DNA from 3 places in the Sporomusa sp. genome. Region 2 is predicted to be linked to each of the others. Evidence: riboswitches for the same ligand, from Rfam matches in the RefSeq annotation. Region 2 holds a riboswitch; each other region holds the start of a gene.
The links. A riboswitch is a leader RNA that binds a small molecule or an ion and turns the genes downstream of it on or off. The one in region 2 is predicted to bind cobalamin.
Positions count from the first base shown of each region.

Region 1 (7,816 bases), on a different contig from region 2:
AAAGGCAGTAGCTGTTTCTTTAGGCAGTTTGAGCATACCTTCCGTTACCGGAGCCAGTGCTACCTGAATAATCTCCAGCAGTCCGGTAAGCCGCAAGCCGGAGATAATCAACGCACCCAGCATAAACAGTGGCGATGCTTCTAATAAAAACGCATATGATTTGGCAACCGTTTTTTTCAAGACATTTTCACCGCGCGGTAAGCGAATGGGTGGTAAATCAATCAAAAGATCAGAGGATTGCCCTGGCAGCACTTTGTTCAAAATTTTACCGGTTATCCCCAATACTAACAAAATGACACCAACATAAATAGCCATATATTTACCATCAATACCTGCCAGCATCCCCGCAATAACACCCAACTGGGCTGAGCATGGTATAGCTAAACCAAGTACAGCAGTAGCAATGGTTCGCTCACGCTTGGTTCCTAAAATCCGGGTGGTAATAGTAGCCATAGTTACACAGCCAAAACCTAAAATCAAAGGAATAATGGCCCGTCCGTTTAAACCGATACTAGTCATAATCCGGTCAACCAGGGTTGCCAGCCGCGGTAAATAACCGGAGTCTTCCATGATGGAAAGCGCAAAATAAAAGCCTACAACCAGTGGCAAGAGCAATCCCAAAATATAAGTTACTGTCATAGTTAAGAGGCCAAATTCCCCAATTAAGATTGTGCCCAGCACCGATTCTTCGCTAATAAATCTCCCGACAAACTCCCGCACTGCCGGTTCATACATTCCTTGCATTACCGTCTCTTCGGTAAAACCAACAATGTCTTGGGCAACGACAACCCCAATCAGATAATACATCGCATACAGCACAAGAGCAAACATCGGGATACCTGTCCAAGGCCGCAACATATACCGGCCTAATTTAGTACCAAAGGTAGCACCTTCCTGCGTCTCTTTCACTACATGCTTGACAATATCATTGACCCTGTGACGGCGGGCATGATAAATTTCTTCCCGCATATCCCCTGCAGGTACACCATGGCGTGCGGCTACATGGGGATCTCCCTCGAGTACTAACAAAGCCTCACCCCAAGATCCAATCCGGTTAAGCATACCTTGCAGCTTGCTTTTCAACTCGGGTGCTATCAGTCCTGTACGGGCTTCATATAACCGGTTTTTTACCTCGTCAAGCCCTTTTCCTTTTACCGCCACAGTGGGAATTACCGGCACCCCCAGGAGATGTTCCAACAAATCAATGTCCACCTTTAGCCCCTGGTTAGCAGCTTCATCCATCATATTGACTGCAACAATCGTAGGAATTCCGGTATCAATAACTTGCAGAGTCAGGAATAAGTCGCGTTCTAAATGTACAGCGTCCACTACATTTAAAATTAAATCGGCTGACAGAATAACATCTCTAGCTACTTTCTCCTCATCATTAAACGAAGAAATGCCATATACCCCGGGTGTATCAATGACTACATCCTTATTATAGCGTCCATACGAGATATCCACCGTTGTACCCGGAAAGTTAGACACATCGACATACATACCAGTTAAAGCGTTAAAAAAAACGGACTTTCCGACATTAGGATTACCAACAAGTACTATCTTCTTGGCTCCCTCTGGGATGTCCAAATGACTTAAGCTATTATGACAATGACTCATATTCTCCTCCATTGGTTAGTAACAACCTATACAGACGTTATGTACGCCTTTTTTATAATCCGTAGTATATTAGGCTGGCCTCACTTCAATATTCTCAGCAAGGCGACGGCCAATGGCAATCTCTTGTTTACCTCTACCAACAACAATGGGGCCGGCAGGAAGTTTCTCATAACATTCTACTTCAGCACCCTCAGCAATACCAAAGCGGATAGCCTGTGCTCTAATGGCAGCATCAGGAATAGCAGCAATTAACAGACGCTGACCACGTTTAGCTTGTGCGAGTGTCATAGATATTCCCCCTAGTAGTAATAATCATTATCACTTTTGAATTAAAAATTATTCGCCAACTGCGTGGCGATAATGATATTTGTTTTCAAATAAATTATATGAAAATTAATCACTACTTGTCAAGTAGGAATTAAGGCTAGACTTCTTTACAGCAACCACGCAACAACCAGTAAATCAAATATACACCATCCTTGATCCCATATTGTCCACTGCTTTACTCTGCGGCAAATACTTCTGGATACAAGCACCAACGGCAATGGCGGCTAATATCCGCGGCAGACGAATATCCCAGATAAGGCCGTTTTTGCTGAAGCTAAGTAACTATACATATCAGGATTGCCGATAATTTTTCCATAAATAACAACAGCAGCATCCCGCACCCCGATATCTGCCCGGCCAAACCCCACTGCAACCAAAGTAAATAGCATCACTGCCGCCAAAAGTCCTATCCCTGCCAAACGAGTTTTTGCCTGTTGGCGGCTCAACAGCGCCGTTAAGGTATTGTTCATGCTAATGCGTGTTGACTCACTTTTGAGCGTTTAGTAAGAATGGTTGAGAGGTAGTTGACTTTTTGTTTACTGGCGGCCGTCAGATCACAAATTATTTCTTCGCCTTCCAAACCACACTTCGAAACCATGACAGCATTTTCTACCATACCATGCTTATGTAGTTTTTCAACAATTTCAGTATAATTTTTGTATACCTTCATCAACACGACATTATCAGATACCTCAAGTACTCTTTCTAAACGTTCGTGATCAATAGTAGCTGGTACGATGCTCAGAATATCGCCACCTTCAGCCAGTGCTATCCCTAAGCGATTGCCAATTGCCGAAAAGGAGTTTATACCAGGAATATTGATAATCTGGTAGCCGGATGTTTCAAGCAGGCGGTAAACATACATATACGTACTGTATAGCATAGGATCACCCAGCGTTAGAAAAGCCACGGTTTTTCCATTACGTAATAATCCGAGAATAATCTCTTTATTACGCACCCATGCATCAGACAGTGCCTGCGCATTATAGTTCATATGAAATACTAATTCAAGAATTTCGGTACCTTCCGGAATATATGGATAGGCAATAGATAGCGCCGTGCTCTCATTCTTTTTTTCCGTGCGTGGAGCAATAACCACATCAGCAGACTTAATGGCATTAATGGCTTTCACCGTTAATAATTCTGGATCTCCGGGCCCTACACCCACTCCGTAAAAAATCCCTGCCATGCAACAACAACTCCTCAAATAAAAAATCTCTGTCATTGCAATAGGGATGACAGAGATTAAATGTCAAACACGACACATAAATCCCCTCCCCATCGCTCGTAGGTAAAAACGGTGATTGTCAAACAGGCAGTTCTTCTGACTTAGGATCATCGCTAAACTGCGCCTTCCCAGAATTATACTATTCCAGTGGCATTGAGCAGAAATAACTCCCCATCACAGCGGCGGGACCGTGCCGGATTCAAACCGGCTTCCCTATTAAGCCCTTGCGGGCACCTGTTCCGAGCCGTATGTAATTACCTAAATTGTATGATTTTACATATAAAAAGTCAAACATATTCTCCCTATTTGCCAATACGTGGAAAAACCATAAAAATAATAGTGTTAATAATAAGCTACCTTCTTTTTAATAGTTGTATTATACTGGAAGTAGAAGATTACCTGGACAATGTATAAAGGAGGGGGCTCATGAAAGGTATTGTAAGTAAGTCCTTTTTCCTCAAGCAGGCTCTACCCGTGGTCGAAGTCGACAAAATTGTATTATCCGCCTACGGCGGTAGACTGGCGGTTGCTAGCTACGGCAACACCGTAAATTTCCGGGTCCCGGCTGATGTTATCGAGTCCGGTCAAGTGGATTTGACTTTTGAAGAGTGGCAGCAACTACTGAAAAAAGTACAGCAGTCTCCTGATGCGATGGTAACAATTGAACTATAATGAAGTAAATAGTTAGAAGCATGGTCACCCCATGCTTCTAACTATTTTACAGTTTAAATTGGAATTCCATTCTGCCCTATTTTCTCGTCTTTAACTTCACCTGATGAATACTATCACCATAAATCCCATGCGCACTTTCCATGACCGTTTCCGATAAGGTGGGGTGTGGATGGATGGTATGAGCAATTTGGCGGGCAGTTAAGCCATGCCGGATAGCTAGGACTCCCTCCATAATCAAGTCGCTGGCGTGCGGACCAAGAATGTGCATACCCAAAACCCTGCCGGTAGACGTCTCTGCAATAATTTTGACCAAACCGTCGGTTTCGCCCATGGTCATAGCCTTACCATTGGCGGCAAAATTAGATTTACTAGTGATAAAATCAAGCTGCTCCCGCCGGGCTTCCTCTTCGGTAATGCCAACCATAGCAATTTCCGGCGTGGTAAAAATGCAGACAGGAATGGCGCTGTAATCCATAACCGAATAGTTGCCCATAGCATTTTCAGCCGCTACCATTCCTGCAGCCGAAGCCGTGTGGGCCAGCATACTCTGTCCGGTAACGTCACCAATGGCATAAACGCCTGGAATATTGGTCTCCATGCGCTCATTGACCTTTATGCCAAAACGGTCATAGTTAATCCCGACGGCCTCCAAGCCTATCCCCTCCAGTACCGGACGGCGACCAGTAGCGACAAGCACCTTTTCAGCCTGGATTTCCTGCATCCCCTTACCGGTGTCTACAGTTACTGCTACGCCGTTGGCAACTGACTCAATGGCAGTTACTTTTGACCCAACCAACATTTTGATGCCCTGCTTGCGCAAGATTAAACTCATGCGTTTGACTAACTCGCTGTCCACCAAAGGCAAAATGTTAGGCAGCATTTCCACAACAGTTACCTCACAACCAAAGGCCTGCAAAATAAAGCTAAACTCAATGCCAACCACCCCGGCACCAATGATCAACAGACGTTTAGGTACTTCGGTCAATTCCAGCAGTTCATCACTGGTTAAAACTTCTGGCAAATCATGTCCCGGCACCGAAATGCTGCTAGGCTTAGACCCAGTAGCAATAATAATGTTACCAGCAACGATACTTTTCTCGCCAGCCGCGGTGTTAACCTGCAATTGGTGGGTACCAGTCAGCATAGCCGTACCCCGGATAACGGTAATATCATTACTTCTGACCAATTGCTCAATACCGCCTCTGAGTCCGGCCACGATCCTTTCTTTCCGCTCCATTACCGCACCAAAATCAAAGCCGATATGGTCAGCCCTAAAACCAAAGTCAGTGCATCGCTTCAGTTCTTCCCACTTTTCAGCACTTTTCAATAGTGTCTTGGTCGGTATGCAGCCACGGTTGAGGCATACTCCACCAAGATGTTCTTTTTCTACCAACAATACTCTGCCGCCTAATTGCGCGGCCCGAATAGCTGCCACATAACCGCCTGGACCGCCGCCAATCACGGCTACATCATAAATCATAGTATCCCTCCAACCGCTCGGGACACTGTCCCTGGCTGTTATTTATCCAGTAAAGCAAGGCTCCGCAATGTCAAATTAGGGAGACATCTTTACCCGCACCTCGCTGTCAAGGAAATACCTTCTGACATCAGCGCCGCAAATTCCAACTATCCTGAGAGTATTTGTTCACAACCAGTTCTTTAGCTGCCGCTATTTCTGCAGAAGTAAGACTGCCTATTTCCAGTTCCACCCCCAAAGCCGGACCAAAGGCAGCCATCATCGCCTGACACACCTCTTCCCAGCCGATATCCCGATTGGCCGCTTCAGCAATCGCTACTGCGCGCCTGGATAACATCTCAGCTACCGCCGCTTTGTCTGCACTTGGCAAGGCAAGCAGCGCTGCCATCTGCTCCGGATTGAAATGCAATAACACCGAGCCATGCTGCAGGATAACGCCATCTTTGCGAACTTGGGCACTACCCACCAGCTTACGTCCAGCAACGGTAATTTCATAGTGGGCGGGAGCATCAAAACAGGCGGCAGAAGCCGGCTGACGCTTGGTCTGCCCATAAGCTGCCCGCGGGTTGCTCATCTGTGCATCAATTCCCAAAGCTTTGAGACCGGCAAGCAACCCCTGACAAAAAAATCGGTAAGAGGCCGTAATGGTAGGCGGAACAAGCGGATGGATCTCACTGACAACCAGGCTATAGGTAAGCTCGGCATCATGCAGTACGGCCCGCCCGCCAGTTAGACGCCGAACAACAGCCATTCCTTGACGGCGACACTCAGCTAAATCCAACTCAGCAGCAGCTTTTTGAAAATAGCCCACACTAACAGCGGCCGGCCGCCAGCCGTAAAACCGGATGGTGGGCGGAACCTGCCCGGCAGCATGCGCGCGTAATATCGCTTCGTCCACAGCCATATTGTCGGCAGCCTGACCCATGCCGCTATTGATTACCCGCCACTTCATCGCCTATCTCCTCCCAAGTCCATAATTGGCAGTCTATCAGCGCCTGCCTAACCTCTTGGGGTGTAAGCGGTCGAGGATAGTTATACACCACCCCGCCGGGACGCTCATTATAATAAGGCCGGTTGCAACCACTACAGCCACTGGTTTCAAAGGCTTTACCGTCAGCTACGGCGGCGATTAGTTCCTGTTGTGGTAATGTAATGGCTATCAGCCTCCCGCCCTGAAACTGAAAAATATCCCGGCTATAACCCAGTTTTAACAGATAATGCGCCAGTTGCACTCGCCGATAATGCCCAACAGCCGGCGGCTGCTTATGGGCTAATGCTGTCCCCCGCACCGGCGTAAAGGCAAACAGTCCGACCTGAATGCCATTGTCCTGACAGAGTGCAATGGTGCTGATCATCTCTTGCTCGGATTCTCCAAGACCAACAATCAAATGAGTAGCAACCCGGCCCGGCAAAGCGGCAGCACAACGCTGCAGCAGTTCCCAGCGCTGCCGCCATTGGCCGCCCTTGATCTCCTGGTACAGCCTGGGAGTAGCGGCATCTAGGGCGATAGCAACGCGGTCAGCGCCCTGTGCCATCAACTCCTGAGCCTGCGCCACCGTCTCAATGTCAGTACAAAGGCAGACAGGGATATTGCTAACTTGGGTTAAAACCGCCAACGCTTCCACACTGGCCTGCCAGCTCTGCTCAGTTTTGATAACCTGCAGGCAGGCCCGTTGTAGTTGTCCGGCCGCAAAAGCCGCCCCCACGGCAGCGGCGGCTTCTTCGGCGGGAAATTCAGGCCAGGTCACTCGGGATAACAGGTCTGCCCGAGCCAAACTGTCTTGCGACTGAGCGCAAAACTGGCAATAATTCTGGCACTTTTCCCCCAACAGGATATAGGCAGTGGTCGGAAGCACATCACTTTTGAATTGCTTTTTGCCAATTACGCATGCCGTACCTGCCGACAATTTCCATACATTCATAACGCACAGCACTCCTCTCCCCATGTCAGGGTAAGACCTAGACTCCGGGCTAGCTGCACAGCCGCTGGCACCGGGTTGACAATGGTATCAAACCCTATCCGCACTGCCCATTTGTCGATTTCCTCCCGATAGCGCCCTCCTGGGCGCATACAGCCAAGCTTCATTGGCAGATCCGGAAACATCAATCTAGCATGACTGAGCAAGCGGGCGGTATCGGCAAGGCTGGGAGGCTGCCTATCGGCATACCGGGTGCCTCGTGTCGGTATAAAGATAATGAAGGTTAGCGCCTCAGCACCCAGCTCCTTCAAGTATTCCAATGCTTGGTATTCACCGCTGATTTGGCCGCCTTTGAGGCCAATACAGATATGCGGCATTACTTTAACCCGGCGCCTAAGTGCCTGATAACAGGTGATATAATCGTCAGGTGTACGATTGTGGCCAAACACTTCCTGAATGGTCGCCGCATCGGTGACAAAATCAAAAGATACGCAATCGGCTACAACGGCCAGTTGTTCAATAACCGCAGAACTTACCACTCCGACATGCAGGTTATAGCGACGCCGCTGTTTAAGT
Region 1 is NZ_JBYKYF010000122.1:391-8,206, reverse strand. It holds gene feoB (ferrous iron transport protein B) at 1-1,617, opposite strand, end outside; gene AC29Z1_RS09515 (FeoA family protein) at 1,687-1,905, opposite strand; gene AC29Z1_RS09510 (hypothetical protein) at 2,169-2,414, opposite strand; gene cobI (precorrin-2 C(20)-methyltransferase) at 2,411-3,133, opposite strand; cobalamin riboswitch at 3,242-3,425, opposite strand; gene AC29Z1_RS09500 (hypothetical protein) at 3,599-3,844, shown strand; gene lpdA (dihydrolipoyl dehydrogenase) at 3,921-5,324, opposite strand; gene AC29Z1_RS09490 (lipoate--protein ligase family protein) at 5,452-6,273, opposite strand; gene lipS2 (LipS2 family lipoyl synthase) at 6,251-7,243, opposite strand; gene lipS1 (LipS1 family lipoyl synthase) at 7,240-7,816, opposite strand, start outside.
Region 1: linked by a shared signal. The riboswitch ahead of cobI (precorrin-2 C(20)-methyltransferase) and the one ahead of AC29Z1_RS03785 (TonB-dependent receptor) in region 2 are both predicted to bind cobalamin.

Region 2 (7,340 bases):
GCCTGCGCCCATTCTTTACGATGATTTGCAATACCGGATTGGAACAGGCAAATACGGCGTTAACCTGCAGGGGATTATTAACCGCTTAATAGAGAAGAAAAAGGGCCGGCTGCTGGCAAGTCCGCGTATTGCCACCTTAGATGGCGTGGCGGCTAAAATTTTGATCGGCGATAAACTGGCGGTTGAGAGCCAGCAACCTACGACCGGCAGCATTCCCATCATCTCGGTAATCTATGTGGATGTTGGCATTAAACTGGAGGTAACGCCGACCGTAAATAAAGACGGTTACATTACCACCCGCATCCAGCCGGAAGTGAGCAACAAAACCGATACCACCAAAAACGGCAATCCGAATATTCGCACCCGGCAGGCCGATGCCACCCTTAGGGTGAAAAGCGGATCAACCATTGTGCTGGGAGGCCTGATTCAGCGCCAGGAAACCAAAGACACCTTCAAAGTTCCCATTGTAGGCCAACTGCCGCTGGTGGGGGGATTGTTTCACTCCACATCCAAGCAGGTTACCGAGACCGAACTGGTCATCATGCTGACACCTAAGATAATTGAGTAATTTTACACTCAGGAGGTTATCTGGATTATGAGTAAACTATTGCGGACAGTCACGCTGGTGTTGCTTTTAACCACCTCCCTGCCGGCAGCCGGCTACGCCGCCACCGCTGTGCCGCCGGTTTCCGGCGTGGTTTTAATGCCGCCGAATGTTCAGCTATTTGGTCATGTCAGTCTGATAAATTGCTATGCACTTTCCAACAGCTGCTATGCAGTGGTGGAGCTTCGCGACACTCCCGGCAAAAGCATAGTGGTCAGGACATCCGAAACCAGGCTGCAAAGCCTGCTGGAAACCGCTTTGGCCACAGGCAACCTGATCTCGTTTGTGGGACAAGGAGTTCTTGTCCAGTCACCGCCCCGGGGCGGTACCTGGAATATGGAAGTTTATGCGATCGATGAAATAACGCTCTATAACCGCAAGTAAAAGTTTTTGGCTGAGTGATTGGAGAAGGAGCCGATCATGAGAAAAAGCGCAGGCTGTTTGATCCTTTTGTATCTATGCCTCGTGTGGACGACGATGCCGGTGAATGCCGCCGCTGTAGATGACATAGCCGCGCGCTGGGCGCCGATTATCTGCCTGCATGGTCAGGTCGATGGCCTGCGCATGGCGGAGAATACCTTTACTCTTGTAAATTATGACCGCGACTGGCGGCTCAATAACAACTGGTACAATCTGCTGTTTTATCCACCCCGTCCGGCTATGTACTATTCGGTCGTGGAAAGCGACAGCCATTATTTCCTCGGCTATTACCAGTATTACCCCAGACACAGCGGCGGACATGAGCATGATCTGACCGGCGTGCTGGCTGCCGTCCGCAAAACACCGGATGGAGCCGGACGGCTGGAGCACCTGATCACCTACAGCGATGGCAGCTGGCAGTCCTGGAGAGGTTCGCGGGTTCGCCGGGAGGGCAGTCATCCGGTGCTGAATGTTCGTGCTGGCAGTCATCGGCTTACCGCTGCCGGACGCAGCCGGAAGGCCTTGCCGGCTGCTGCTATGTACCCGACCGCCCTGACAGACAGTCAGCCAGCAGAAAACAAAAACGGCGTTCTACCGGGGAGAGTACACGGCGGTTACATATTAGTGCCGTTGGCCGAGTTGTGGGAACGGCGCCAGGATATTGGCCTGAACCGCGCTTTTGCCCGCTGGGGATATTTGGACAGCATTAACGCCATTCGGGTAACCGTGCCCTGGGTCTGGGAATATCGCCGGTATAACTGGCTGGCGCAGCCGGGTGAACTGGTGCAATATTTTCAGGGCCGGAAGGTAAAAACCTGCATTTACCTCAGCAAGCCTTATCAGGCGAAAGGTAAGCCAAGAGATTGACCAGGAAAAAGCTAGACAATTTAATAGCCAGGTACAGGTGCCCTATGGGGCTTAATAGGGAAGACCGGTGTAAGGCTGGCGCGGTCCCGCCACTGTAATGAGGAGCAACCCTAGGTATGCCACTGAGAAATATGTCTTGGGAAGGTAAGGGAAGCCATGATTCAGAGCCAGGAGAACTGCCTGTACAACAATCACCGGTGACCTGCGAGCGATGGGTAGGGGATTATTTGGGCAGTCTGTGTTTACAGGCGCAGGGCGGTATCTGCCGCGACAAGCTTTGTTTCATGGATTTCTCATCTAGCTACCACAGGTTCGCAATGGGGTGGCTCTATGAGAAATCTATTTTTGCTTTGTAAGACAGTTTTAAATACAGGTTCCCTATCAAAGGGTTTAATAGAGAAGACCGGTGAAAAACCGGCGCGGTCCCGCCACTGTAACACGGAGCCGGTCCTGATAGGCCACTGGAAAGCATTCCGGGAAGGCAGGAGCGGCGATGAACTGGAGTCAGGAGAACTGCCTGTAGGACAATCTTCGAAAGACCTTGCGAGCGACAGGGCGAAGGTTGGCGAGACATCCAGGAAAAGGAGGGCACTTATTACATTTCATGCATTGGTGAAGTTTTAAGAAAGAGGAGAGATCACGAAGTGAGACAACGGAGAGTGAAGAAAAAAGCTCTGGCACTAAGCATCGCCTGTACACTGACCTTCAGTCTGTCCCCCGCTTATGGCGGTATAACTTATGCGGCGGCAGCCGAGAGCGAACCGTCAACAACGGACACTGCGGCAACCGACACCGGCGCAGCGCCAGACTATACTCTGGAGGCCATAACCGTCGAAGCCAAGCGCCCAGACTGGGAATCCAAGCTGTCGCCGGGCACGGTGACCATTATCCGGCCTGATGATTACAAGGGCGAGCAGAAGACATTGCCCGAAATGCTCAAAGACGTTCCAGGCGTTCATGTCCGTTATGTATCCGGCAAGGGCCAGTATACCACCGTCAGTGTTCGGGGCAGCACGGCTGCCCAGGTAGGGGTATTCGTGGATGGGGTACTCTCTAACCTTGGCGGCGATGCGGCTGTCGATATTTCCACCATACCCATTAACAATGTCGAGCGGATTGAGGTGTACCGCGGCTATATCCCAGCTCGGTTCGGCGGCACCTATATGGGCGGGGTTATCAACATCATCACCAAAAAGCCGGACAAGGCCAATATCTCGGCCCGAATCGGCAAAAGCTCCTGGGGCGGCACCACTGCCGGGTTGGAGATCAGTCAGCCGCTGGGTAAAGGCAGCCTGATGATTGGCATCAACCGTGACGAGAGCGACGGGGATTTCCGTTATAAGAATCCTGGCTCGGACGCGGCCTATGCGAAATGGATGCCGGGATTGCAGGCGGAAATGGCTAATCAGATTAATCTTGCAAACCAATCACTAAGTTCGTTGAGCATTAACACTGGTTTTTCTACCGCAGACGAATTGAATAAGGCATTTAATACTCCTGCTGTGTATAATGATATGCTAACCACAGCAATAGAAAATTTCTGGAAAAGATTTCCCTTTGGCAGTAAGGAAGCTACCCTGATAATATTTGGCTGGACTGAAGAAGTATATAATCAGCAAGCAAAGTCAGCGCTAGATCATATTAATACTAATTTCAATGAGCAGACAGCGGGTTTGGCCAAACAAATATCCCAGCTTTCTGAGGACTCCACCCGCTGGCGCAAGAATAACGACTACAAAAATACTGATGCCATAATTAAATGGCAGGATGACCACTGGTTGGTCAAGGGCAGCTGGAAGAAAATTGACCGGGGGTTGCCAACAGCCATGTATCTCACCGGGGATATTTCGGATCCTAGCTACTCATGCATTGACATGCCGGGCTGGTTTGAGCGGAAACGGCAGGAACTAACTACCAAGGATTTGCTGGTAGGCCGGCGGGATACATCCGGCAATCTGGAATGGGGCTGGCAGGTCAACTATCTGGACCAGGACAAGCGTTACCGTAATCCAGATCATGCGGCAAATGGCGGAGTGGAAAGGGTGCTCGGCAAATGGAGTGCCTACGACTCTCGGCGGCTTGGCGGGGCCATTGACGGCACCTATAAGGCCGGTGATAACCATATGTTTGAGTTTCTGGCTAACTGGTCCAAAGAGAAAATGGATGTAGACGGCAGCCGGATGGACAAATATGATTATGAACCCAGCCTTACCAACCGCGAGCGATTTCGGACATATTATGAACATACCCTGTTCAATCTCCAATTGCAGGATACTATAACCCTCAACCAGGCGGCTGATCTCTGGCTGACTCCCAGTATCCGCTACAATTATTCCAAAGTCATGGGGAGGGCGCTGGGAAAATCCGACTTAAATAGATGGGTCGATCAGGAGGATTCACAGGTTAATGATAAGGTGACCTGGCAGTTGGCGCTAAAAAAGAAGATGGATGAACATCTGACGTTGCGTTCCACCTATGGTACCTACTACCGGCTGCTCAACCTGTATGAAATTGCCGGTGACGGTGCCGGCATTTTACCCCGTCCTAATAAGAATAACGGACCCCAGTACGCCAATCAAAGTATATTTCCGGTACCAGAGGAAGGGAAGCAGTGGGACTTGTCAGCCATCTGGGACGGCAGGCTTCTGGGCGCCGATTCCTCTAAGGTGCAAGTGACCTATTTTGGTCGCGACTCTAAAAACATGCTCCAGCTTTACCGCTTCGGCTATAATTATTGGTCTTATTCCAATGCCCGCAAGGGAAAGGCTAACGGAGTGGAACTACAGGGTAATTTCAGCTGGGACAAATGGGATATGAATCTGGCAGGCACTTATATGCATACCAAACAGTGGGCCAAAAACGATTCACCCACCGGTACTGGCAACGTTTACTATAAGATGCCGCAGCTCTACGCCCCGGAATGGGAGGGCTCAATGCGTCTGACCTACCGCCCTGATAATCGGCTGGCGATTTTCGGGGAACTGAAATATATTGATGAAATGTACTGCTGGCAGGACAATCCGACAAAGGTTCAAAGCTCTCTGACTACCGTCGGCCTGGGGGCTAAGTACAAAATCAATAAAGACTGCCAAATTATCGCCGGTGTCAACGACCTCTTTGACAAAGGGCCGGAAATGACGTTTACCAGTGGAACCTATGTACCGGGAGAGAAACAAAACAAACTCATCGAATATCCCCTGCAGGGCCGTACCTATTATGTAACACTGCAGTACAAATACTAAATGCACTCTATTTTTGTAAAGGAGGTGATGCCCCGCATGAGAGACAGGCAAGACCAGTCCTGGCTGAAAGGAGATGGTGGGTGGCAATAAAATGGGGTACTCCAGATTTTTAGGCGCACAAAATCGAGAGAAAAGAGGGAATGAGTAATGAGAATGAAATTCGGTGTTCTCAAACGAGTTATCGTAACGGCCCTGACGTTGTCTGTTCTTGGCAGCTCGGCCGTACTGGCAGCTCCGGAAAATTTATTCGGCTATACGGTTGTCAATTCCGGTTATTCAGAAGGTTCGGCCGGCGCCATTAATGGCGAACGGGACGGAAATCCGATTACCTTTACCGCGGTTAATAATAAAGTTACCGGTTTAAACAGCGACCCGGCGCTATTCAACTTCTTCCAGGGTAATGAAAGCCGCCTGGTGCTGCGCCAGTACAATTATACGCCGACGGCGCTGCCAAATAAGATCATTGATCCGTTTGCTTCTTCATGGACGCCGCTGGCATCGCCAAGTTGGAGTGCTGTAGCCAACTTGCACGCGGTAGCCACCAAAGGGAATTTCTTATATGCCACTGATTATGATTTTGCAAAAATCTCAGTGGTCAATATGAATAGTGGCTATACGCAAACAGCCAGCTATCAGTTTCCGACAGCCTGGTCTAGTATCTCCCTGCCAAGTGGGGCAGAATGCCATGGTGAGGGCTTAACCGTTGTTGGTGATTATCTGTATGCATTGTTTACCGTCAATTCGAGCGGCGGTTATTCTGTGTATTCCGATAGCATTGTTGCAAAATTTTATATCAACCCATCAAATGGGGAGTTAACTTATATCAACCATTTAACTGTCGGCAAAAACGCCTTCACCCTCGACCATTACAAGAATAAACTCTATGTCTGCGCCCTGGGCGGCGCGCAGAACCCCGGCAGCTCCAACGCCGACACCCGCCTGGACATCATTGACCTGGCTACCTTTACCAAGACTACCGTTGCCAAGACTCCTGCCATGACCGGCGATTTCCGCGATATTACCATCGTGGATGACAATACCGCCTATGTTTTCCTGGGCAATTACGATACCTATTTCAGCAATATGGTCGGCGGCGTGTACCGTACCAGCGTAGCCAACCTGACTACACCTGCTGCCTGGACCAAAGTAAGCAATGTGAACTCAGGCGGTTATCTTTGGGGCATCTATGCCGACAGCAACCGGCTCTGGTTTGTCAAAGGCAATCAGATCGACATTTACAACGGCCTGCCCGCCGGCACTAGCGATGTAGCTGCCAAATCCTTTACTGCCAGCCAACTGGGGTATGCCGGCGGCAACCTGAACTCGGCCGTCATTCTTGCTCCGGACCAGACTGCGACTCTCAAGGCCAGCCTCAGCTCCGGCGTTGCCAAATCCTTTGCTTCGCAGTCTGTTCTGGCGCAGCAAGCCCGTAAGGCTGCCGAGCAGTACAAAGGCCTGAAAACAATTAATGGACAAAGAGTTCTAACCTTCAATAAGTAATTTCTATGACATATTCCCCGGGGGTTTCCGCAACGGAAACCCTCTTTTGCCTGCGCCTGAGAGTGGGAGTCTTTTCAGCTCTGTCTGGCCTTCACGAGACGAGTTAGGTTGCCAAAGTCTCTAGAAACGGAGGTATCATTATGCAAGGTATTGATTGCATGCTGCCGCTTTTGGGCAGGCATCATTCCGCTACGCTCAGGCATAGTCACAGTGTGGCTATGCATATGTTCGAGTGGGCAGCCTGCATGAATTTTTCTACCCGGGAAAGGAATAAGGCTTTTGTCTGTGGATTGGTGCATGATATCGGCAAATACTGCCTGCCCACTGTGCTGCTAAATAAAGCGGGGACATTGTCAGAACAGGAGCGAAAAGTGGTTGAGCTTCATCCGATGTATGGCAAAATTATCCTCAGGGCCTTTGGGCTGGCGGAGTTAAGTCCGTTTGTGCTGTATCATCACGAACGGTATGACGGGACCGGTTATCCGCAAGGTCTGAAAGAAGCGGTAATCCCTTTTTTAAGCAGAATGATCGCTGTATGTGATGTATTTGATGAACTTACCAACCGTCAGAACCACTCAGATAACCTGGACGGAGAGCAGGCGTTGACAGAAATCGGGCGTCTGGCCGGATCGCAGCTTGATCCCTGGCTATGTGAACAGTTCATAGACTACATACAAAAAATTGCCCGTTTGTATTATGCCAAAGAG
Region 2 is NZ_JBYKYF010000032.1:7,510-14,849, forward strand. It holds gene AC29Z1_RS03770 (type II secretion system protein GspD) at 1-568, shown strand, start outside; gene AC29Z1_RS03775 (hypothetical protein) at 596-988, shown strand; gene AC29Z1_RS03780 (hypothetical protein) at 1,169-1,891, shown strand; cobalamin riboswitch at 1,910-2,089, shown strand; cobalamin riboswitch at 2,246-2,426, shown strand; gene AC29Z1_RS03785 (TonB-dependent receptor) at 2,536-5,133, shown strand; gene AC29Z1_RS03790 (hypothetical protein) at 5,281-6,633, shown strand; gene AC29Z1_RS03795 (HD-GYP domain-containing protein) at 6,774-7,340, shown strand, end outside.

Region 3 (10,165 bases), on a different contig from region 2:
ACATTAGCCGGAGTCTGGCCCTATTTTGCCGGAAAAGTGTCCTGCCCACCTGCTGGTAGTGTCCTGTTTCTTCCGCAAAAGCCCTATCTCCCCATTGGTTCACTGCGTGCTGCAATACTGTACCCGCACAGCCATCACAGGATAACAGATGAAAAATTGAAAGAAGCTTTGCATATATGTAAGCTAGACTCGTTACTCCCGTGTCTTGACATCGAAACAGACTGGTCAAAGAGCCTTTCTCTCGGTGAACTCCAACGGCTTTCGTTAACCCGGGCCATCCTATATCAGCCACAGTGGATTTTCCTGGATGAAACAACTTCTTGCCTTGACACTAGCATGGAAGCAGAAATATACCAAGTACTTAGAGAAAAATTACCTACTTCCGCATTAATCAGCATTGGTCACCGTGACACGTTAAAGACATACCACCGTCTGATATTAAAACTAAGCAACACTAGCGACTGGAGTTGCTCTGAGCAGATGCAACAACAAAAAATGTGACATCTTACAAAACTAGGCAATCCTCAAAATTCAATACCCTTTTGCGCCTTGATTCCCTGTTTAAACGAGTGCTTAATTTCTCTCATTTCAGTTACTAAATCGGCTTTATCAATGATTTCCTGGCACGCGTCGCGTCCAGTAAGTACCAAATGCAAATAACTAGGTTTTGAATTTATTAACTCCAGTACTTCGTTTACCGAAACTAGCCCCGCCCCAATGGCATAGTTAATTTCATCCAAGATAATCATGCCCCACTTTCCTGACATGATTTCCTGCCTGACATCTTCCAGTGCATTTTGGGCCGCATCTTTAAGCTTATCTCGGTCATCGCCACTACTATTTCTCACAAAAGCTTCGCCCATTTGGCAGATAACAAAATCTGCTCCCATTCTTTCGGCTGTTTTCAATTCGCCATATTTCCGATTACCTTTAATGAATTGTATTACAAGTACCCTAAGCCCTTGTCCCCAGGCCCGCATACCCAGTCCCAAAGCAGCCGTTGTTTTTCCTTTGCCATTTCCGGTATTCACAATAATTAATCCTTTGGGTTCTACCATACTGACAATACTACGCTTTCTATGCATGGCCCTTCATTCTCATTTCCATAAAACTAGCCATCTGTCTGGCCTTAAAACACCCTATTGGCTGTCTTGCTACATCCTGTTTCTTAATGACTATGAGGAAATAGACTGCCTTAGGCGGGCTGGTTTTATTCTCCTGAGTAGAAAGATGCGCATTATCATATGGCCAATTTTTCGGAGTATATTGCAACATACAATCTCCCTCCTTGACAAAATCTATCGTTAACAATTTGTTCCGCAGACTCAATAGACGCACAACTGCCTATTATATATGGCTTACGTGCTTTTATTTATAGCAATATCATCTGCGCCGTTGACAGTAAGCAATATACTGATTCCAAAGCCGTTCCAGCATGTGGCAGGCCCCCTGTATTCCCATAAAAGGCCGATCACTAAGGATGACTTCGTCATATACCGGCAGCGCAATATTCTGACATACCACGTTAGACACCGCCTTTTGCTGCAATATAGCCTTCTCGTTGCTGCCAGCCAACAATAACCCGCCCTCCAGTTCTGTCAACAACCGCTCAATTACCTGACTGTCGCCGGTGGCCTCAATAAAAGTGTCAATACAATCCGGTAAAGGATAAGATGGTTGTTTATCATAGGCCATTACCGTCAGCCAGCCTGTATCCAGCCACTCGGTTCGAACCGCCTCAGCCATGGCCACAGCTACCGAGCCAGGGGCGGCGATCAGCGTCTTTTCAAACCACATATCTCCCCAAATGCGCTGCATTTCCAGCGTAGCTGCCTGCACCTTCCGTTCCAGGATGCTGACTTCCTGCCGGACTTTCCCCAAGTCAATGCTGCCGCCTGATACATGTTGCTGCAAACTTTGCAGCCAGGTGAGCGATCCCTGCAGCCCATAGGGCGGCGGTAAAGACACATAAGGCATACCATATCGCTCGTTAAGCAATACGGCCAAGTCATATCCCAATTCTTCATGCACCACAACATTGAGCGCAGCACTGGTCATACTGGCTATTTCCTCGGTACTACTGCCAGCTCCCGGGCAGGCCAGCACCTGATATCCTGCCAGCTTGAGCATGCGTTTTAGTTCCTGCACATCATTATCGGCATTATAGTACCCCATCGTACATCCCAGCAGATTAACAGTACCGGGCAGCACACCGTTTGAACGGGTAAGCGGCATCTGCTCCAGATATGCTCTGGCAGCAGCACGGTAGCCTGCGGCAAAACCGCCAGCCAGCCCACCGCTATCCACATAGACCACCGGGCAATTCAAATCCACCTGCTTGGCAATTCCCGCAATATCATCACCAATCAAACTGACGGAACAGCTATTTTCAATCAGTACGACAGATGGACAATCCCGCCGTCGGATGGTATCCAGTGTTTCCAGCAAACATTCCTCAGTACCGTAGACAACGGCATGATTATCGGCCTGCGTACAATAAAATTGTGAACTAACTGCCGGACACTGTCTTTCCAGATGGCGAAGCGCATAAAAATAGCACCACATGGGACCATTAGCCACTAATACAGCATCAGGAATACCAGCGAAAAAAGCGGCTGAACCGGTAAGTGCACAGGCCTCTGCCAGAGTACGCATATCTTTCCACTGACGATTACACATATACAATCCCTCCCCGCCTGTCATGACGCTGCGCCAGACGTACCAGTTTGGTCATCAACGTGATGATGCCGCCAACCCCAGCCAGTGGCAATAGTGGCAAAAAGAGCTGCTTTTTCCCTACATCCGCCAATTCATGGGTTGTCACCACAATATCCGCCGTATCTACTACGGCTTCACCTTCAACCAGAGAATAACAGGGTATCGTGGTTTGTTTCTTCAGTTCCTCATATAAATCGGCCCGTTGGTCGTCACTCAACACATCGTCCATCAGAACAATGCCTGCCAAAGTTACCCTATATAAGGAAAATAACTCTAACACCCAGGCGGGGTCAAAATAAAGCAGCGGGCGGCCAACATACAACACAATCCGCTTGCCCTGCAACAAGGCGCTACACTTAGCAATATGCTGATTCAACCGGTCTTCTTCTGTTTTGATGGCAACCGCAGCTTGCTGTTCCCGGTTTAGAAACCGGCCAAGGTTCGTCAACCACAAGGCAGTCAACCGCCAGCCTGCAGGATAGTCGCCGTCAAAAGCAGGGACTCCAAGCATGTCCTCTAATTCCTGTCCCAACTTGCGCATCCAGGTATCAGACGGTTTGGTGCCAGTAAGCGGAACCGTCAGCGCGGTAACCGGCACCTGTCTTATATCTTCTAGCGAGGCATATGCCGGGAAATGACAATACACTTTGAGGCCAAAATACTCAAGCAAACGCTTAATTTCCTGCACATCAACCCCATTGGGACCACCACGGTCTCCTAATAAAGTAACTGTATTAGCCAGCTTTGGCTGGGCAATCATAAACCGCTCGGCTAATAATTTGCCTGCATGATAAAATCCGGCATAATAGTCGCCATCCAGATATCCGTAGCAAGGAACAGACATCACTGGTATACCCAGTGCCGCCTCTGCCTCCCTGGCTATCGCTGCGGTATCATCACCAATCACGCCAGCCACACAGGAGTTGGCAATCAAAATATAGCTGGGCTGATATTTTGCGGCTGCATAATCAATACATTGTCTGAGCAGTTCGGCTCCGCCGAAAATCGAATGTTCCTCCGTCAGCCCGCTAATTACCAGTGGTGCGGAGTACTGCTCCTGCATAAATTGCTGTTTTGCCAACGAACGGAAATGCATCCCCAAATCCATTTCCCGGCCGATATGCCCGCATGCTTTGGGGCTATGGTAAATAACAACAGCACCTTCATTATGTGAAACAGCACGCCAAACTCCTGGCATGGCGCAACTATAGCCCCGTTTGCGGGCTGTTTTCGCCCGTTTATTCATCACCATAGCTAAGTACCAACTCCTCTAACTCCTCAAACGACAGGGGGCTTGGCACAGTCAGCGCCGTATTCTCACAAATATAGTCGGCTAACTTACGATAAATTGCCGCCTGCGGCGATTCTGCTGCAAATTCTATAACCGTTTTACGATGAATTTCAGCCTTATTGACAGTACGATCTCGAGGAATATAGGCTACCAAAGAAGTATTTAATCTTTTGGCGAATTCCTCCAGCAACGCCTGCTCATTGACAATACCGCGGCTATTGCCAATGATGCCGCCAAGCCGCACCGGCCCGCGGGCGGCATAGCGGGCCACCCCTTTGGCAATATTGTTGGCAGCATAGAGCGACATGAGTTCGCCGGAGGAAACGATATAAATATCGGTTGCATAGCCCTCCCTTATGGGTACGGCAAAGCCGCCGCACACCACATCACCTAATACATCATAAAGAATAAGGGCATCTTCAGGCAAAGCCTGCAAGGCTCTCAGCTTTTCTAAGGCCACGATAATGCCGCGTCCGGCACAGCCCACTCCCGGTTCAGGCCCTCCGGCCTCAACACATTGTACGCCACCAAAACCAGTGTGTACCAAGTGTTCTGCTTTGACTTCGTCACCATACTGCTTGACCATGTCCAGTACAGTTTGGGAACAAACCCTACCTAGTAAAAGGCGGGTTGAATCGTTTTTGGGATCACAGCCAATTTGACAGACCTGATATCCTTTTTCAGCCAAAGCTGCCGACACGTTGGCGGCTGTGGTAGACTTGCCGATTCCCCCTTTGCCATAAAAGGCAATTTTTTTTTGCATATTACTTCAATCCCTCCCGATATATAGTCAGTCTTCAACACCTAATCTGTTTAGCATTTTTTTTGCTGCCGCAATGGCTTCCTACGTTTCTTTTTCGTTCGGCACATTGGCAAGTAAGCTTTTATAGGCTGCAATAGCTTCTTCGTTACATTCCAGCTTCTGATAACATACACCTTTAACCAAATAGGCACCAGCGTGCTTCGGCTGTAAGACAATAACCTGTTCTAAGTCACCGATAGCCAGTTCATATTGTCCCATATAGTAATAACAGATTCCCCGGCGAAAACGGGCGTCGATATCCTGGGGAGCCATTTCGAGAATACTAGTATAATCAGCCAGAGCTGCCTCATACTGTTTTGCCTCATAATAACTCAGCCCCCGCGCTGCGTAGGCCTGTACATTTTTTGGGTCCAGTTTGATGGCCTGATCATAATCAGCCATTGCCAAATCAAACTGATTATTGCTGGCATAGGCTTTTCCCCGCTTGATATAGGCTGCCGCATCATTGGGATTGGCGGTAATAGCCTTGGTGCTGGCAGCAATAACTTTTTGATTGGACTTAGCATCAGTCTTCTTATCTGCGGCAAAACCAATAGACACACTGGTCATAATAAAAGCAACAACAAGTAATATAATGGTTTTCTTCAACCCAAACACCTCTCTTACTAACTAATTACACTCTTGTTTCATGTACCGGCTCTCCTGCCGGTTCGATCATTGAAAAGCTACAGTACTGTGTACTGACAAGAAAAGACTTGACTTGCGGCAAGTACCTTGAGACGGTACAAATGGCCATGCCAACCCTGGCACAATCGGCACTAGGCCATCAAGACGCGTAGCAGCAAATCCTACTTTGATTTATGTCAACAGAATTTAATATAAATTCTGGTATAATAAAAAGGCGCGGGTCATAGTCGACCCGCAAACATGAAGGAGTAAGAAGAATGACATTAATAAGAAACTCCCTGCTACCATGGCAGCAGGGAGGATTTCTACAGCAAACACAACTAGAAACTCCTGATCTATGACCAGGAGTAAATTCAGCAAAACAACACCACTCACTGGAATAATTCCAGATAAGCAGATGTAACTGTAATCTCCTCCCCATCACTCGTGGGTAAAACGGCGATTTTTTGTCAGGCAGTTCTCCTGGCTCTGGATCATAGCTTGCCCAAACCTTCCCAAGACTCTCGTCCCAGTGGTATATCCTTGGGTTCACTCCCCATTACAGTGGCGGGACCGCGCCGGCATCACACCGGTCTTCCCTATTAAGCCCCTAAGGGCACCTAACGCAATAGTATTCACTTTTCACTAAATCTATATGTGTTCATATTATCACTTTTTAGTAAATAATGTCAAGTAAAATTCAGTTTCAAAACTTATACTGCCTGACTTACTGTCCGGGTTTCCGATATCCATACCATTGCCGGTAAACTCAACACTGGAATTTAGCCACCTGTGAGCGCATATCCTCGGCCATAAGGCACAGGCTCCGGCTGGAAGCGGCTACTTCCTCAATAGCCGCCGATTGTTCTTCAGTTGCCGAAGTAATCATCTGCGTATAGCTTACTGTTTCAGTAGCTACGGCGTAAACATTTTGCATAGATATACCTATTGCCGAGCTGGCATTTGCCAATTGCTCGGTGTCTGCCGTTATTTTCTGAACCTTTGTATTCAAATGGGTAATCATCAAATTAATCTGGTTTAGCTGCTCATCAGTGACGGCCAAAAGCTGCGAACCTTTTTCGACTTCTTCCAATCCACACTGCATCGAACGAACTGCTATATCTGTATCACTTTGCACATGGCTAATGATCTCAGCAATATGTTTAGCCGCCGCTTGGGATTGTTCTGCCAACTTCCGGACTTCCTCCGCAACCACAGCAAAACCTTTCCCGTGTTCACCGGCGCGAGCTGATTCAATAGCCGCATTTAAAGCTAACAGATTGGTCTGTCCAGCAATGCCGCTAATAACCGTAACAATTTTGCCAATTTGTTGAGAACTGTCTCCCAGTTTTTTTACCACTTCTGTGGCAACGCTGACTATCCGCCGAACTTCTAACATTTGCCCTGTTGCTTCTTGCATAGCAGCACGTCCTGTCTTGACGGTCTGCGCTGTTTCGGTTGAACGCTCGGAGGCTTCTACTGCGTTATTCGCAATATGGGTTATAAAAGAAACGATCTCTTCAATGGTAGCCAGCACCTGCTTGACAGCGTCTGTTTGCTTCGCCGCACCTTCTGCTACCTTCGCTACCGTGTTTGCAATTTGACTTGACGCCTCAGCCGATTCTTCTGATACAGCCATAAGCTGTTGACCGGCTGACGTTACCGCCTCAGATGTCTTAGAGATAGAAGAAACCATCATGCGAAGCCTCTTAGTCATCGTCGAAAAAATATCAAGCATATCGCTGATTTCATCTTTACCCTTAGACTTATACCGAGTTTTAGGTGTCCTCAAATCACCTTCGGCAATTTGCTTGGCGGCAAACGCTACTGTTACTAGCGGCTGGGTAATCTTACGGGAAAACCCTAGCGCGATTATCATGGCAACAAGCACGGCAAGCATATCCACTATCCACATGGTACGGTTAGTATCGTGGACTTCTTCATTCACAGCCTTTTGCCGCTCGTTTATATATCTTTTTTATATATGCAGCAAATTCCTCGGTCTTACTCGCCGCTGCATCTACTGTCATTACAATGTTAGGCAAGAATTCAATAACTTCTTCCTGCCCCTTTTCTCGCCGTATCTCAATGGCGGCATCTACGGCCTTATTATAGTCAAGCAAGATAGCTTTCAATTCCCCCAGACGCTCTTTCCCTTCAGCAGTTACCAACATGGTCTCCAATGCGTTAGCATGTTGCCACATTTCCTTTTTTGCTTGCATATAACGCTGGACATACTGATCATTTCCCGTTAAATAATAGGTACGGGCAAAGGATGCTTGCTTATATAACTGTAACTGAATACCGTCGCCATGAGTTTTAATTTGCCCAACCCATCCGATCAGATTATTGAAATTCTCCGCTACAGCTTGTGATTTTGTAAAAATGTACCCACTCATTAATACCAAGAGCATCACTATCACCAAACATACACCTAAAAATTGTCTGCCAACTGTCAATTTCATAAAGCTTTATCCTCCCTATTGGGGATTCACGATTGCAGGTATTCTGTAGTTTGTTTCAATGCTTTGACATTCAGACGTCTGAGGACAAAAAACCAGGTACAGACCTTTCTCAGGCCTTTGTCCTTCATGTTTTTTACATTACTCTATAACCCCGCCTTTGGCGCCTATCTTCTGCCATTAAGTTAAACGGCAAAATCAATCTGCTCAATCTTGTTTTGGTTAACAGACTACACCATATACTTGTCACATAGTCAACTGTGTGGTGTAATAATAAGTTTTAAATCGGCGCATCAATCCAAAAGCCTGCAACCAAAAGACTAGCATCTTCTTGCCTTAGAACAGTGCGCACGGTAATAGCCTCTTTTTCTTTTTCGAACTTCACTTTGTAAGAAATAATGGTGAAGGTCTCTTTTTCTTCGGCAGTAATAGGCTCTTGGGATACATATTTGCCAAGTTTTTGTTTAATCGACTGGCTGAGCAGCCAGAACTGATTCTCTGGCAAACCACTTTTCATCTTTTGATCAAAGTTTGCTGAAAATCTCGTGTAATCACTCTGATTAATACTGGTAAGCATTGCTTCGGTAATTTGATCGGCTGAACGTTGCATATCGGGTAATGAAACAGTAGGCGACAACGCTTCACTGCCACTCACCTTTCCGACCCGGTCTGCCACAATCTTCACAACCAGCGCCGACCAAGCCCGTACATCGGCCGCTAATTCGCCGGTAGCTACTGCCGGCGATAAAATCTGATACTTTCCTGCAGTGAGTAAGATCAGGTCATTGCCAGCCTTAGTCACTTCATCTTTACTTAGCCATTGCCACTGATTTTGATCTAACAAGTGCACATATAGCGACGTGGCTGTTACCAAATCCGGCTCTTTGTCCACTTGGCGCAGCGATGCTAAGAAGCGTTTTTTATTTATTGTTCCATACTCTTCCAAGTACTGTTGGTACAAGCTGTCCTCGGTTACGCCGAAGCGATTCATCCGCCGTAGCACACTGCGCTGCTTTTGCGGTGAACATTTTTTCATTGTCTACCTCCAGCTGCGTTATATTATTTCGGTTATTGAACTAAGTGGAACATATCCCAGTGCTGAACCCAATATCCAAGAAAAAAACTACTTACAGCCTAATTTCTCTTCAAACTCTATAAACGGCCCAGCCTATATTAGCAAAACGGCTAACTTTATTATTATTGTAGCTTAACGTCCAGTTAAACGGTAAATCCAAGTTCTCATATTTGTTTACAGAATTATCGCGGTCAAGGATAGCAAGCAACAAACCCAAACATATTTTTTTCCATAAAACAGGCTTTGCACTACTTTTTCTCCTCATTGAAAAGCTCCTCCCGCGCATCGTGTATTTTAATATTAAATTCTAAAAGCCTATTATGAATCAGCTCGTTCCTCCAGCTCCCCTTCGATAGAAAGATATAGTTGTTCCAGCTGTTCCTTGGTCTCTGGTTTGGCATCCCACATACCGCGGCGCTGAGCCTCAAGCAGCTTTTCGGCAATCCTTTGCAGCGCCCAGGGGTTAACCGCTTGCATCCATTTTTGCATAGCTTCGTCAAGCGCTAACTTTTCTGCCAAACCTTCATACATCCAGTCTGTCATGACTTCACTGGTCGCATCCCAATCATAACAATGGCTCACTAGAGCCGCTAAGTCGGCTGCCCCCTTATAACCGTGTTTTTTCATACCTTCGATAAATTTAGGATTTAGTGATTCCCCGCGCAATACACGCCGGAACTCCTCGTCAAGACTCTTAACCTCGGTATGACTTTGGTCAGTGCTGTCACCAATATAACAGAGCGGTGCCTTACCGCGGATACTGCGCACCGCGGCATTCATGCCGCCGCAGTAAGCATTGAAATCATCGGAACTGAGTAAGTGAACCTCATGGTTATCAATATTCTTTATGGTGATATCAAGCCTCCCTAGCTTTTGCCGAAACAGTTGCGGCAAATATTCCCCCTGCCGGCCGGAATCATATACATGCGCGCCCCAGCGCACATACACATCAGCAATATCATGCACATTCTCCCAGTTCTTAGCTTCCAGCAAAGCGGCAACACCGGCGCCATAGCCGCCAGGCGGACAGCCGAAAATGCGGTAACTGGCCTGCTGCCAGGCACACTCCTTTTCCACTCCCTGTTCTTCCAGCATTTCGCTGTCCTGGATAATATGTTTTTTTACAAAATTCATCTCCACCGGTTCATCCAGTGACGCCACCAAGGCAACAGCCTTTTCCATTACCTGTA
Region 3 is NZ_JBYKYF010000079.1:935-11,099, reverse strand. It holds gene AC29Z1_RS07245 (ABC transporter ATP-binding protein/permease) at 1-501, shown strand, start outside; gene cobO (cob(I)yrinic acid a,c-diamide adenosyltransferase) at 525-1,085, opposite strand; gene AC29Z1_RS07235 (hypothetical protein) at 1,078-1,275, opposite strand; gene AC29Z1_RS07230 (nitrogenase component 1) at 1,384-2,679, opposite strand; gene AC29Z1_RS07225 (nitrogenase component 1) at 2,672-3,970, opposite strand; gene AC29Z1_RS07220 (nucleotide-binding protein) at 3,957-4,772, opposite strand; gene AC29Z1_RS07215 (tetratricopeptide repeat protein) at 4,854-5,420, opposite strand; cobalamin riboswitch at 5,895-6,077, opposite strand; gene AC29Z1_RS07210 (methyl-accepting chemotaxis protein) at 6,208-7,386, opposite strand; gene AC29Z1_RS07205 (CHASE3 domain-containing protein) at 7,379-7,903, opposite strand; gene AC29Z1_RS07200 (DUF3887 domain-containing protein) at 8,181-8,936, opposite strand; gene AC29Z1_RS07195 (hypothetical protein) at 9,046-9,240, opposite strand; gene AC29Z1_RS07190 (cobaltochelatase subunit CobN) at 9,294-10,165, opposite strand, start outside.
Region 3: linked by a shared signal. The riboswitch ahead of AC29Z1_RS07215 (tetratricopeptide repeat protein) and the one ahead of AC29Z1_RS03785 (TonB-dependent receptor) in region 2 are both predicted to bind cobalamin.